DNA from 2 places in the Pantoea sp. LMR881 genome. Region 1 is predicted to be linked to the other one. Evidence: predicted binding sites of a transcription regulator. Region 1 holds the regulator's gene; the other holds the start of a gene.

Region 1 (4,540 bases):
TGATAGGTTTCCAGCGCATCATGTGCGTTCTGCCTCAGTAATCCGCTTTGCCACTGCGGCCACAGCCACACCATGCCACCAAAAGCAATCAGACAGCCCATTAGCGTGTCCATCAGGCGGGGCAGCAAAAACTCTGCGCCGTTCAGTGACAAGAGTTGCAGACAGTAAACCGCCGTCACGGTGAAACCGACCATTGACCAGCCGTAAAATTTGCGTGTAAACGCATAGCTGATAAAGGTAATCGCCAGCATGATCAGCAATATGAGCGATTCAGGCACCGCGAAACGCAGTGTGGCGGCGGCGATCACCAGACCGGCAAAAGGTGCCTGCGGCCCGGTGCTGAATACGTACTCGCGTTGCGCTATACCCATTTTGACTGACGAACATAATGGTCATCAGGATCCAGTAAGGTTTAGGAATATTGAAAAACATAGCCAGCGCGCTGCCAAACATCAGCATCACTGCAAAGCGCCCGGCAGTGCGTAGCGCGGCGGATTTTAGTGAGAGATAGCTGCGTAAAGCGGGGATCAGGGGCAGGCGGCGTTGGCGATCGGCCATCAGGTCGCGTTGATACAGCGGCTTGTGCGTACGCAGCACCCGCGCAATGCGGTTAAAATGATAAAGACAGAAATTGCCGACCGGGTTGTCTGGATGCTGACGCGCAATCTTTTCCAGCGCGCCGAGCTGTTTGTCCATTGAAAAGCGATCGGGCAGTTGGTGATACAAAATGTCATCAGCCAGCACGCGTAACCGCGCGGAAATCGTACTGGCGTTCCAGCGAATCACCGCTTCAGCATGGCTTTGCTCCACCAGCTTTTGCACCTCTTCCGGCTGATGCAGGCTGACAGAAATGTGTTCCTGTAAATCCAGCGCCATCTGAAAAGCGCGTTTCAGCCGCTTATGGCTTTCGTCGCCATTCGCTGACAGCATATGCATCTGCTGATAGCAGGTGTTAATCATATCGATCACTTTCTGCTGGCGCGCCAGCAAAGGAGGCAACGCTTTTTCAGGATCGGTAAGCTGGGTTAACAGGGTATATTTTGCATCGCAATAATCTGCCAGCTCGCGGTAAATCAGGCTCAGGCTTTCGCGCATCGGCTGCTCTTTCCACAGCCTGAACCAAAACCAGTTGAATACGCCGTACCACAGCGTACCGCCGATATAGAGCAGTGGCGGCACCCAAATCGGCATATGTCCCATCAAACTCAGAGTAAAAATTGCAGCAATAAGCGCACCCGGCAACAGGCGCCCATGCAGTGGACTGATTTCACCTGTCACACCGAGCAGCAGCGGCATAGCGAACAGAATGGCTGGCAACGGAATGCCCTGCAGCGTCAGCCACTGGATAAGAAAACTGCCGAGTGCGAACAAACTGCCGCCGACAATCAGGCGTTTGAAGAAGCGTTTATGCGGTGTATCCAGACCGGCAATGTTACAACAGGCGGGAACTAACGAGAACAGCAGGCCATTTTGCAGATCGTTAAACAGCCAGCCGAGCGTGACAGGCAGGCACAGCACCAGCGTCTGCCGCAGAGCATAATTGACTTCGGGGTGATAGATGATTCGACGCCACATAGGACAGCAACAATAACGGCGTGATGTTGCCATCACGCCGGAGTGACAGAAATTAGCGGGTGCCGTAAACGACGATGGTTTTGCCGTGTGCGGAGATCAGGTTCTGGTCTTCCAGCATCTTCAAAATACGGCCCACGGTTTCACGTGAGCAACCAACGATCTGGCCAATTTCCTGACGAGTAATTTTAATTTGCATGCCGTCGGGATGCGTCATGGCGTCTGGCTGTTTGGCCAGGTTAAGCAACGTCTGTGCAATGCGGCCAGTAACATCGAGAAATGCAAGGTTACCTACTTTTTCTGACGTTACCTGCAGGCGACGCGCCATTTGCGACGACAGTCGCATCAAAATATCCGGGTTAACCTGGATCAACTGGCGGAATTTCTTGTAAGAAATTTCTGCCACTTCGCACGCGGTTTTAGCACGTACCCAGGCACTGCGTTCCTGACCCTCTTCAAACAGGCCAAGCTCGCCGATAAAATCCCCCTGATTCAGATACGAAAGAATCATCTCTTTGCCTTCTTCATCTTTGATCAGAACCGCGACGGATCCTTTCACGATGTAATAAAGCGTTTCAGCTTTTTCACCTTGGTGAATCAGCGTACTTTTGGAGGGATACTTGTGAATATGGCAATGGGACAAAAACCATTCGAGTGTAGGGTCTGTTTGCGGTTTGCCGAGAACCATTCGCTATTATCCTCTGTTGTAATCGTGCCCAAAATACAGGGGGCAGTTTTCCCTGTCAGGCGATGAAAGCTTCAAGCGTTTTTCCATTCAGGAAATTATTCGGGCTGCATTCGGCGCAGTGCGCATAATTCTTCCCGGCTTCGCCATCGAGTGACGAAAAATATTTTCAGCTCTTTTTGTAGCACAGCTTTTGCCGACTGTCTTCTGTTGTCTCGCTTCAGCAAAGGGCGGATTTCTCTGGATTGCTGTTTATCAGGTGAAAGCGTACTCTGGCGGCAAAACCCCCTATTCTGGAGAAAAAAACATGCAGGCAAGAGTGAAATGGGTGGAAGGTCTGACGTTTCTCGGTGAGTCATCGTCTGGTCATCAGGTATTAATGGACGGTAATTCTGGTGATAAAGCACCAAGTCCGATGGAAATGGTATTGATGGCAGCGGGCGGTTGCAGCGCGATAGATGTGGTATCCATTTTACAAAAAGGGCGTAACGATGTGCGCGACTGCGAGGTAAAGCTTAAGTCAGAACGCCGTGAAGAAGCCCCGCGTATCTTCACGCATATCAATCTGCACTTTATTGTCAGCGGCAAAGATCTGTCGGACAAAGCGGTCGCGCGTGCGGTTGATCTTTCGGCTGATAAGTATTGCTCGGTGGCAATTATGTTGGGCAAAGGCGTGGAAATTACCCACAGCTACGAAGTCGTTGCTACCGCATAACGCCACTCATATTTGTCACAACGTTGCCGTAACAGGTTCAGAAATCGCTGTGAGCTTAAGGTGAGCGGCGATTTTTTTGGCCAGATCACGCCATAATGCGCTTCCGGGATCGCTGACAGATTGAGAATAGTCACTTCACTGCCGAAAGATCGGGCCATCGGCTGCGCCACTACCGCCAGAAAATCAGCTTCCAGCACCAGCCTCAATCCGCAGACTACCGAGTCAGTACGCAACGGTGGCGTTGTCAGGGACGGATAAAAATCCGCCATGTATTCAGAGAGTAACGGATAATATCCCATCTCCGTTTCTGGAATTATCCAACGCTGATCGCGCAGCTGATCAAAACTGCGGACGTGCTGACAGGCATGATCGCGACGCGCAATAACACAGAATGGCACGTTAAACAGCGGTTCGACATGCAGTGCTTCCAGCGGCAAATGAGAACTGAGCGAGCCAATGGCAAAATCTAATATGCCTTCGCGTAAAGGGGTCAGCAGCGTTGAAAGTTGCGCTTCTTTAATCGTAAAGCGCGTGCCGGGATAGTGCTTCTCGTAGCTTTTAATTGCGCCAGGTAAAACGGTAAACGCTAATAAAGAGGAGAGGCCAAATGCAACGGAACCTTGTGAAGAGTGATTGATAACATCAATTTCATCTGTGGCGCGCCGCAATTCTTCGAGAATAAGCTGCGTACGTGAAGCCAATACTTTTCCACTTTCTGTCAACATCACACCTTGTGCACTGCGAATAAATAGCGTGGTGTTTAACGTCTGCTCCAGTTCTTTCAAGGCCCGGCTGATGGCTGGCTGGGACTGATGAAGTGCCCGTGCTGCCGAGCGAATGCTTCCCTGTCGAATAACAGCCTGAAAAACGCGTAACTGTTGCAGCTTGGGCAAATAGGCCATCGCTGTGTCTCCCTGATGCCTTATCGCTATCACTGATAGCAAAATACCATCTTATCTTGGGCCGCTGATTATTTAATGATACGGGAACGTTATAAGTCACTGAATGTTATGTGATTGTGAGAGGTATCACATCTTTTTCCTTTACTTTATCATTCCCAGAGCAACGAGGTTGCGATGACGACACGATCCCGTCCCATGATGATTGCCATGCTTTTTACCGGGTATGTCCTGGTCTATATCGATAAAACGGTAATGGGGTTTGCGTTATTACCCATCGAAAAAGAGTTTGGGCTGAGCACCACCCAGCTTGGTTATATCACCGGTATTTTCTTTCTCGCCTATTCGCTGTTTCAAATCCCGGCAGGTTGGCTTAACGATCGCTTTGGTTACCGGGCGATGACATTTCTTTCGCTTTGTCTGCTGGGGCTGTTTGCTATCTGCTTTGGCCTGATGGGATTCAGCCTGGGACTCCTCATCGTTTTCCGCTTTTTATCAGGCGTAGGGCATTCTGGTTATCCCTGCTCTTGCGCCAAAGCGGTAACCGAAAACTTCGCCGTTGAACAGCGAACTTTTGCACAGTCGATACTGCTCTCATCATCCGGTCTGGCAATGACAGTCGGGCCAGTGATCACCGTCGCGGTGTTGAACATGGCGGGCTGGCGTCAC
Region 2 (4,540 bases), 320 kb from region 1:
GGGCGTGTAGACGTAATGACACACCGGCTTTATCAGCCAGGGGGATTGGGCAGCAAGCGTTTCCTGTAAGGTTCGCTGCAAGTCAACCGTTTTAAAAGCGTGGCGGGCATCATCCGCTTCAACGCGGGAAAGTGTCAGTAGCTGATCAACCAGCCGCGTAGCCCGCGAGATCCCCGCATCCAGTTGATGAAGCGCATGGGTACGCATGACCTCATCATCGGTGGCGAGTTGAATGACTTCACTCTGCACCTGCAGCGCCGCCAGTGGACTGCGCAGCTCGTGAGCGGCATCAGACGTAAAGCGCCGTTCACGTTGCATCATGGCGTTAATGCGATGGAATAATCCATTTAACGCAATGATGAGAGGCTGTACCTCTTTCGGTACGCGCCCGGTCTGTAAGGGCGTATCATCATCAGGCGCGCGCTGCGTCAGTTTTTGCGCCAGCTGTTTCAACGGGCGCAGCTCATACCAGACTAATCCAGTCAGCAGAATTAACATAAAAGGCAGCGCGATCAGCCACGGCATGACGCTGGCATTCACTAAATCTCTGGTCATATCATCACGATATTCCCACTCCTGGCCGACCACGACGCGAAACTGTTTATCTGGCGTAGTAAGCCAGACAACCCGCCACGGATCGTCGTCGCCGTTTAGATGAGTATCGTGAAAACCTTGATACTCCGCTTCAAACGGTAAATTTTTGCCGTTATCACCATCGTCCAGTACGTGTTTGCCCTCGCGGCTAAAGACCGCAAAAGCCAGCGCATCGTCGTCCTGATCGCCGCGATGATGGCGCAGCAACTGCCTGGTTTTTGGCAGTGAAACATTATCCAGCGTAGTAAAATCCAGGCTGAGCAGGCGCTTAGCCAGCAACATTTGCTGCGTATCAAATAATTCGTTGAGCGTTTCGCGCGTTTTATACCATGCGCCCAGGCTGGCACTGCCCCAGCAAATGCCCAGCAGCAAAACGACACCAATACCCAGGCGTAGAAACAGGCTCATTGATCGCATGCCACCTCTCCCAGCGTATAACCTACGCCGTGAACGGTACGAATAAAACGGCTTCCGAGTTTTTTACGCAGGTGATGAATGTGAACTTCTACCGCGTTGCTGGAGACATCCGCGTCCCAGTTATACAGCTTTTCCTCTAACTGGCTGCGCGTCAGCACCCGGCCAGGGCTGCGCATAAACAGTTCAAGCAGCGCCAGTTCGCGGCTTTTTAATTCTACAGCGGTGCCAGCCACCATCACGCTGTGGTTACCGGGTACAAGTACTACATTGCCATGGCGAAGTTCGGGTTGCAGTTGGCCATGACGTCGTCGAATGAGCGCCTGTAAACGTGCCGCCACTTCGGTTAACGCAAAGGGTTTGCACAGATAATCATCTGCGCCCAGTTGCAAACCTTCCACTCGCTGATCAAGCGCATCACGTGCTGTGAGAATTAAAACCGGCACGTCGTGTCCCTGCTGACGCCACTGACGTAAAATATCCAGTCCGTCGCGTTCTGGCAGAGAGAGGTCAAGGATCACTGCATCCCAGGGCGCAGCCTCTAATGCCTGATACCCCGCTTCGCCAGAGATAAACCAGTCGACACTGAAACCCAGTTTACTGAGCCCCGCTTTAATGCCGTCGCCAATTAAGCGATCGTCTTCTATTAATAAAATGCGCATCGATTTTCCCTTCAGTGAAAGCGAGTTATACGAAGCACGACGCGGCTTGTACAGCGGCTTTCACAAAAAAATGCTCTTTTTTCGCCTTAAGATCCCGTTAAGAACTCTGTGTTTAACTGGGTACAGCAAAACGGAAACAGGTTCATAAAAAGAGGTGAAAGTATGAAAAAGCAAGCTGCACTGTTAGCTATTGTCATGTTGGCGTCCGCCCCGGTTTTTGCCGCTCAGCAAGGTGGATTTATTGATCCCGACGCACCGAAAACGCAGGTGCAACAGGGTGGATTTAATGCTGACAGCACCAGCGTCGTGACCGTAAAGCAGGCTGAAGAGATGAAAGATGACAGCTGGATCACGGTACGAGGCCAGCTGGAAAAGCAGACGGGGGACGAAGATTATCAGTTCCGCGATCAAACCGGCACGATGACAGTGGAGATTGACCATAAACGCTGGAATGGCCAGACTATTTCGCCTAAAGACCGTGTTGAGCTGACCGGTGAGCTGGATAAAGATTTCAACAGCATCGAACTGGACGTCAAACACGTTAAGAAACTGCCTTAATCCTTCTCTTCAGGACCGCTACGGTGGTCCTGCTTTTCTTTCACGTCACGCTTAACTCAAATCCCTCCCGCTAAGCGCGAAACGTTTCGATAACGATCACATTTCTTTTACTACACGATTGAGTTGATAACGGCTTTTCATACACTGCTGTCAGCGAAACGTTTCGCTGTGGAGTGAATAGATGAAAAAAGGTCGCTTGTTAAACGCTGAACTCTCCTTTGTGATTGCCCGTCTGGGACACACGGATACGCTTACCATAGCCGATGCTGGCTTGCCGATTCCGGCTGGGCCACAGCGCATCGATTTGGCGCTTACCCCAGGTACGCCCGATTTTATACAGGTGGTCAATGCTGTCGCGCTGGAGATGCAGGTTGAGAGTGCCCTGATTGCGGAGGAGATTAAGCTGCACAATCCGCAGCTCCACAGCGCACTGATCGCTGTGCTCGAAGCCTTGCAACAGCACCAGGGAAATACCATTGCCGTAAGTTACACCAGCCATGAGCAGTTCAAACAACACACTCAGCGTAGTCAGGCGGTCATTCGCAGCGGGGAGTGCTCTCCGTTTGCGAATGTCATCCTGAGCGCCGGTGTCACTTTCTGAGGCCGTTATGCAACCTTTATTGCAACTCACAGAAATCGAGAAATCGTTTCCGGGCGTAAAAGCACTGAAAGGCGCATCGCTGGCGGTTTATCCCGGACGTGTGATGGCGCTGGTGGGTGAAAACGGCGCAGGCAAATCAACCATGATGAAAGTGCTGACCGGTATCTACAGCCGGGATGCCGGATCGCTACGGTGGCTGGGTAACGAAACGACATTTAGCGGGCCGAAAGCGTCGCAAGAAGCGGGCATTGGCATCATCCATCAGGAACTCAACCTGATCCCACAGCTTAGCGTGGCAGAGAACATTTTTCTTGGACGTGAATTTGTAAACCGCATGGGTCGCATCGACTGGAAGCGAATGTACGCCGAAGCGGACGCATTACTGAAACGACTCAATTTGCGGTTTAACAGTCACAAGCTGGTAGGCGATCTGTCAATTGGCGATCAGCAAATGGTCGAGATTGCTAAAGTTCTGAGCTTTAAATCGCAGGTCATCATTATGGATGAGCCGACAGATGCGCTGACTGATACCGAAACGCTGTCGCTGTTTCATGTCATCAAAGAACTCAAAGCGCAGGGCTGCGGCATCGTTTATATCTCGCATCGCATGAAAGAGATTTTTGAAATTTGTGATGATGTTACGGTGTTTCGCGACGGTCAGTTTATTGCTGAACGCGCCGTTAGCGATCTGACAGAAGAGAGCCTGATCGAAATGATGGTGGGGCGAAAACTGGAAGATCAGTATCCGCACCTCGAACAGGCACCAGGCGATGTGCGCCTGAAAGTCGAAAATCTCAGTGGGCCGGGCGTACATAACGTCAGTTTTTGCCTGCGTAAAGGTGAAATTCTGGGCGTGTCCGGTTTGATGGGCGCGGGCCGAACCGAACTCATGAAGGTGCTGTACGGTGCACTGCCACGCAGCGAAGGAAAAGTGTGGTTAGGCGAACGAGAAATTGTTACGCGTTCGCCACAGGACGGCCTGGCAAACGGCATCGTCTATATCTCAGAAGATCGTAAGCGCGACGGCCTGGTGCTGGGCATGTCAGTAAAGAGAACATGTCGCTAACCGCTTTACGTTACTTCAGCCACGGCGCTGGCAACCTCAAGCACGCCGCAGAGCAACTGGCCGTGGGCGACTTTATCCGCCTGTTCAACGTCAAAACCCCCTCCATGGAACAGCCCATTGGCCTGCTATCTGGCGGAAATCAACAAAAAGTGGCGATTGCGCGCGGTTTGATGACACGCCCGAATGTGCTGATCCTTGACGAACCGACACGTGGCGTTGATGTCGGTGCAAAAAAGAGATTTATCAGTTAATCAATCAATTCAAGGCTGAAGGGCTCAGCATCATTCTGGTGTCGTCGGAAATGCCTGAAGTATTAGGCATGAGCGATCGCATTCTGGTGATGCACGAAGGCCGCTTAAGCGGTGAGTTTAACCGTGAACATGCCACGCAGGAGAGCCTGATGGCGGCAGCCGTAGGTAAGCAACACAGCGAGGAATTAGTCGTATGAGTACCCAAACGTTACCTTCCAGCCGTCGCTGGTTCAGCAAAGCCTGGCTGATGGAGCAAAAATCGCTGATTGCGCTGATCGTACTGATCGCCGTTGTCGCCAGCCAAAGCCCGAATTTTTTTACCGTCGCTAACCTGTTCAACATTCTGCAACAAACCTCGGTCAACGCCATTATGGCGGTAGGCATGACGCTGGTT

What was found. Region 1 encodes CRP, which controls carbon source genes, mostly activating them, when cyclic AMP is high. Its sites were predicted from a motif close to ATGTGANNNNNNTCACAT; they were not measured.
Region 2: the regulator CRP is predicted to act here: its motif matches at 2,313-2,330, upstream of rbsD (D-ribose pyranase).

The regions. Positions count from the first base shown of each region.
Region 1 is NZ_JAPVOK010000002.1:2,628,345-2,632,884, forward strand. It holds partial or broken gene O3W44_RS14120 (YccS/YhfK family putative transporter) at 1-1,575, opposite strand, end outside; gene crp (cAMP-activated global transcriptional regulator CRP) at 1,628-2,260, opposite strand; gene O3W44_RS14130 (OsmC family protein) at 2,565-2,972, shown strand; gene O3W44_RS14135 (LysR substrate-binding domain-containing protein) at 2,948-3,874, opposite strand; gene O3W44_RS14140 (MFS transporter) at 4,049-4,540, shown strand, end outside.
Region 2 is NZ_JAPVOK010000002.1:2,306,577-2,311,116, forward strand. It holds partial or broken gene qseC (quorum sensing histidine kinase QseC) at 1-1,011, opposite strand, end outside; gene qseB (quorum sensing response regulator transcription factor QseB) at 999-1,670, opposite strand; gene O3W44_RS12635 (YgiW/YdeI family stress tolerance OB fold protein) at 1,833-2,228, shown strand; gene rbsD (D-ribose pyranase) at 2,410-2,829, shown strand; partial or broken gene rbsA (ribose ABC transporter ATP-binding protein RbsA) at 2,837-4,343, shown strand; gene rbsC (ribose ABC transporter permease) at 4,340-4,540, shown strand, end outside.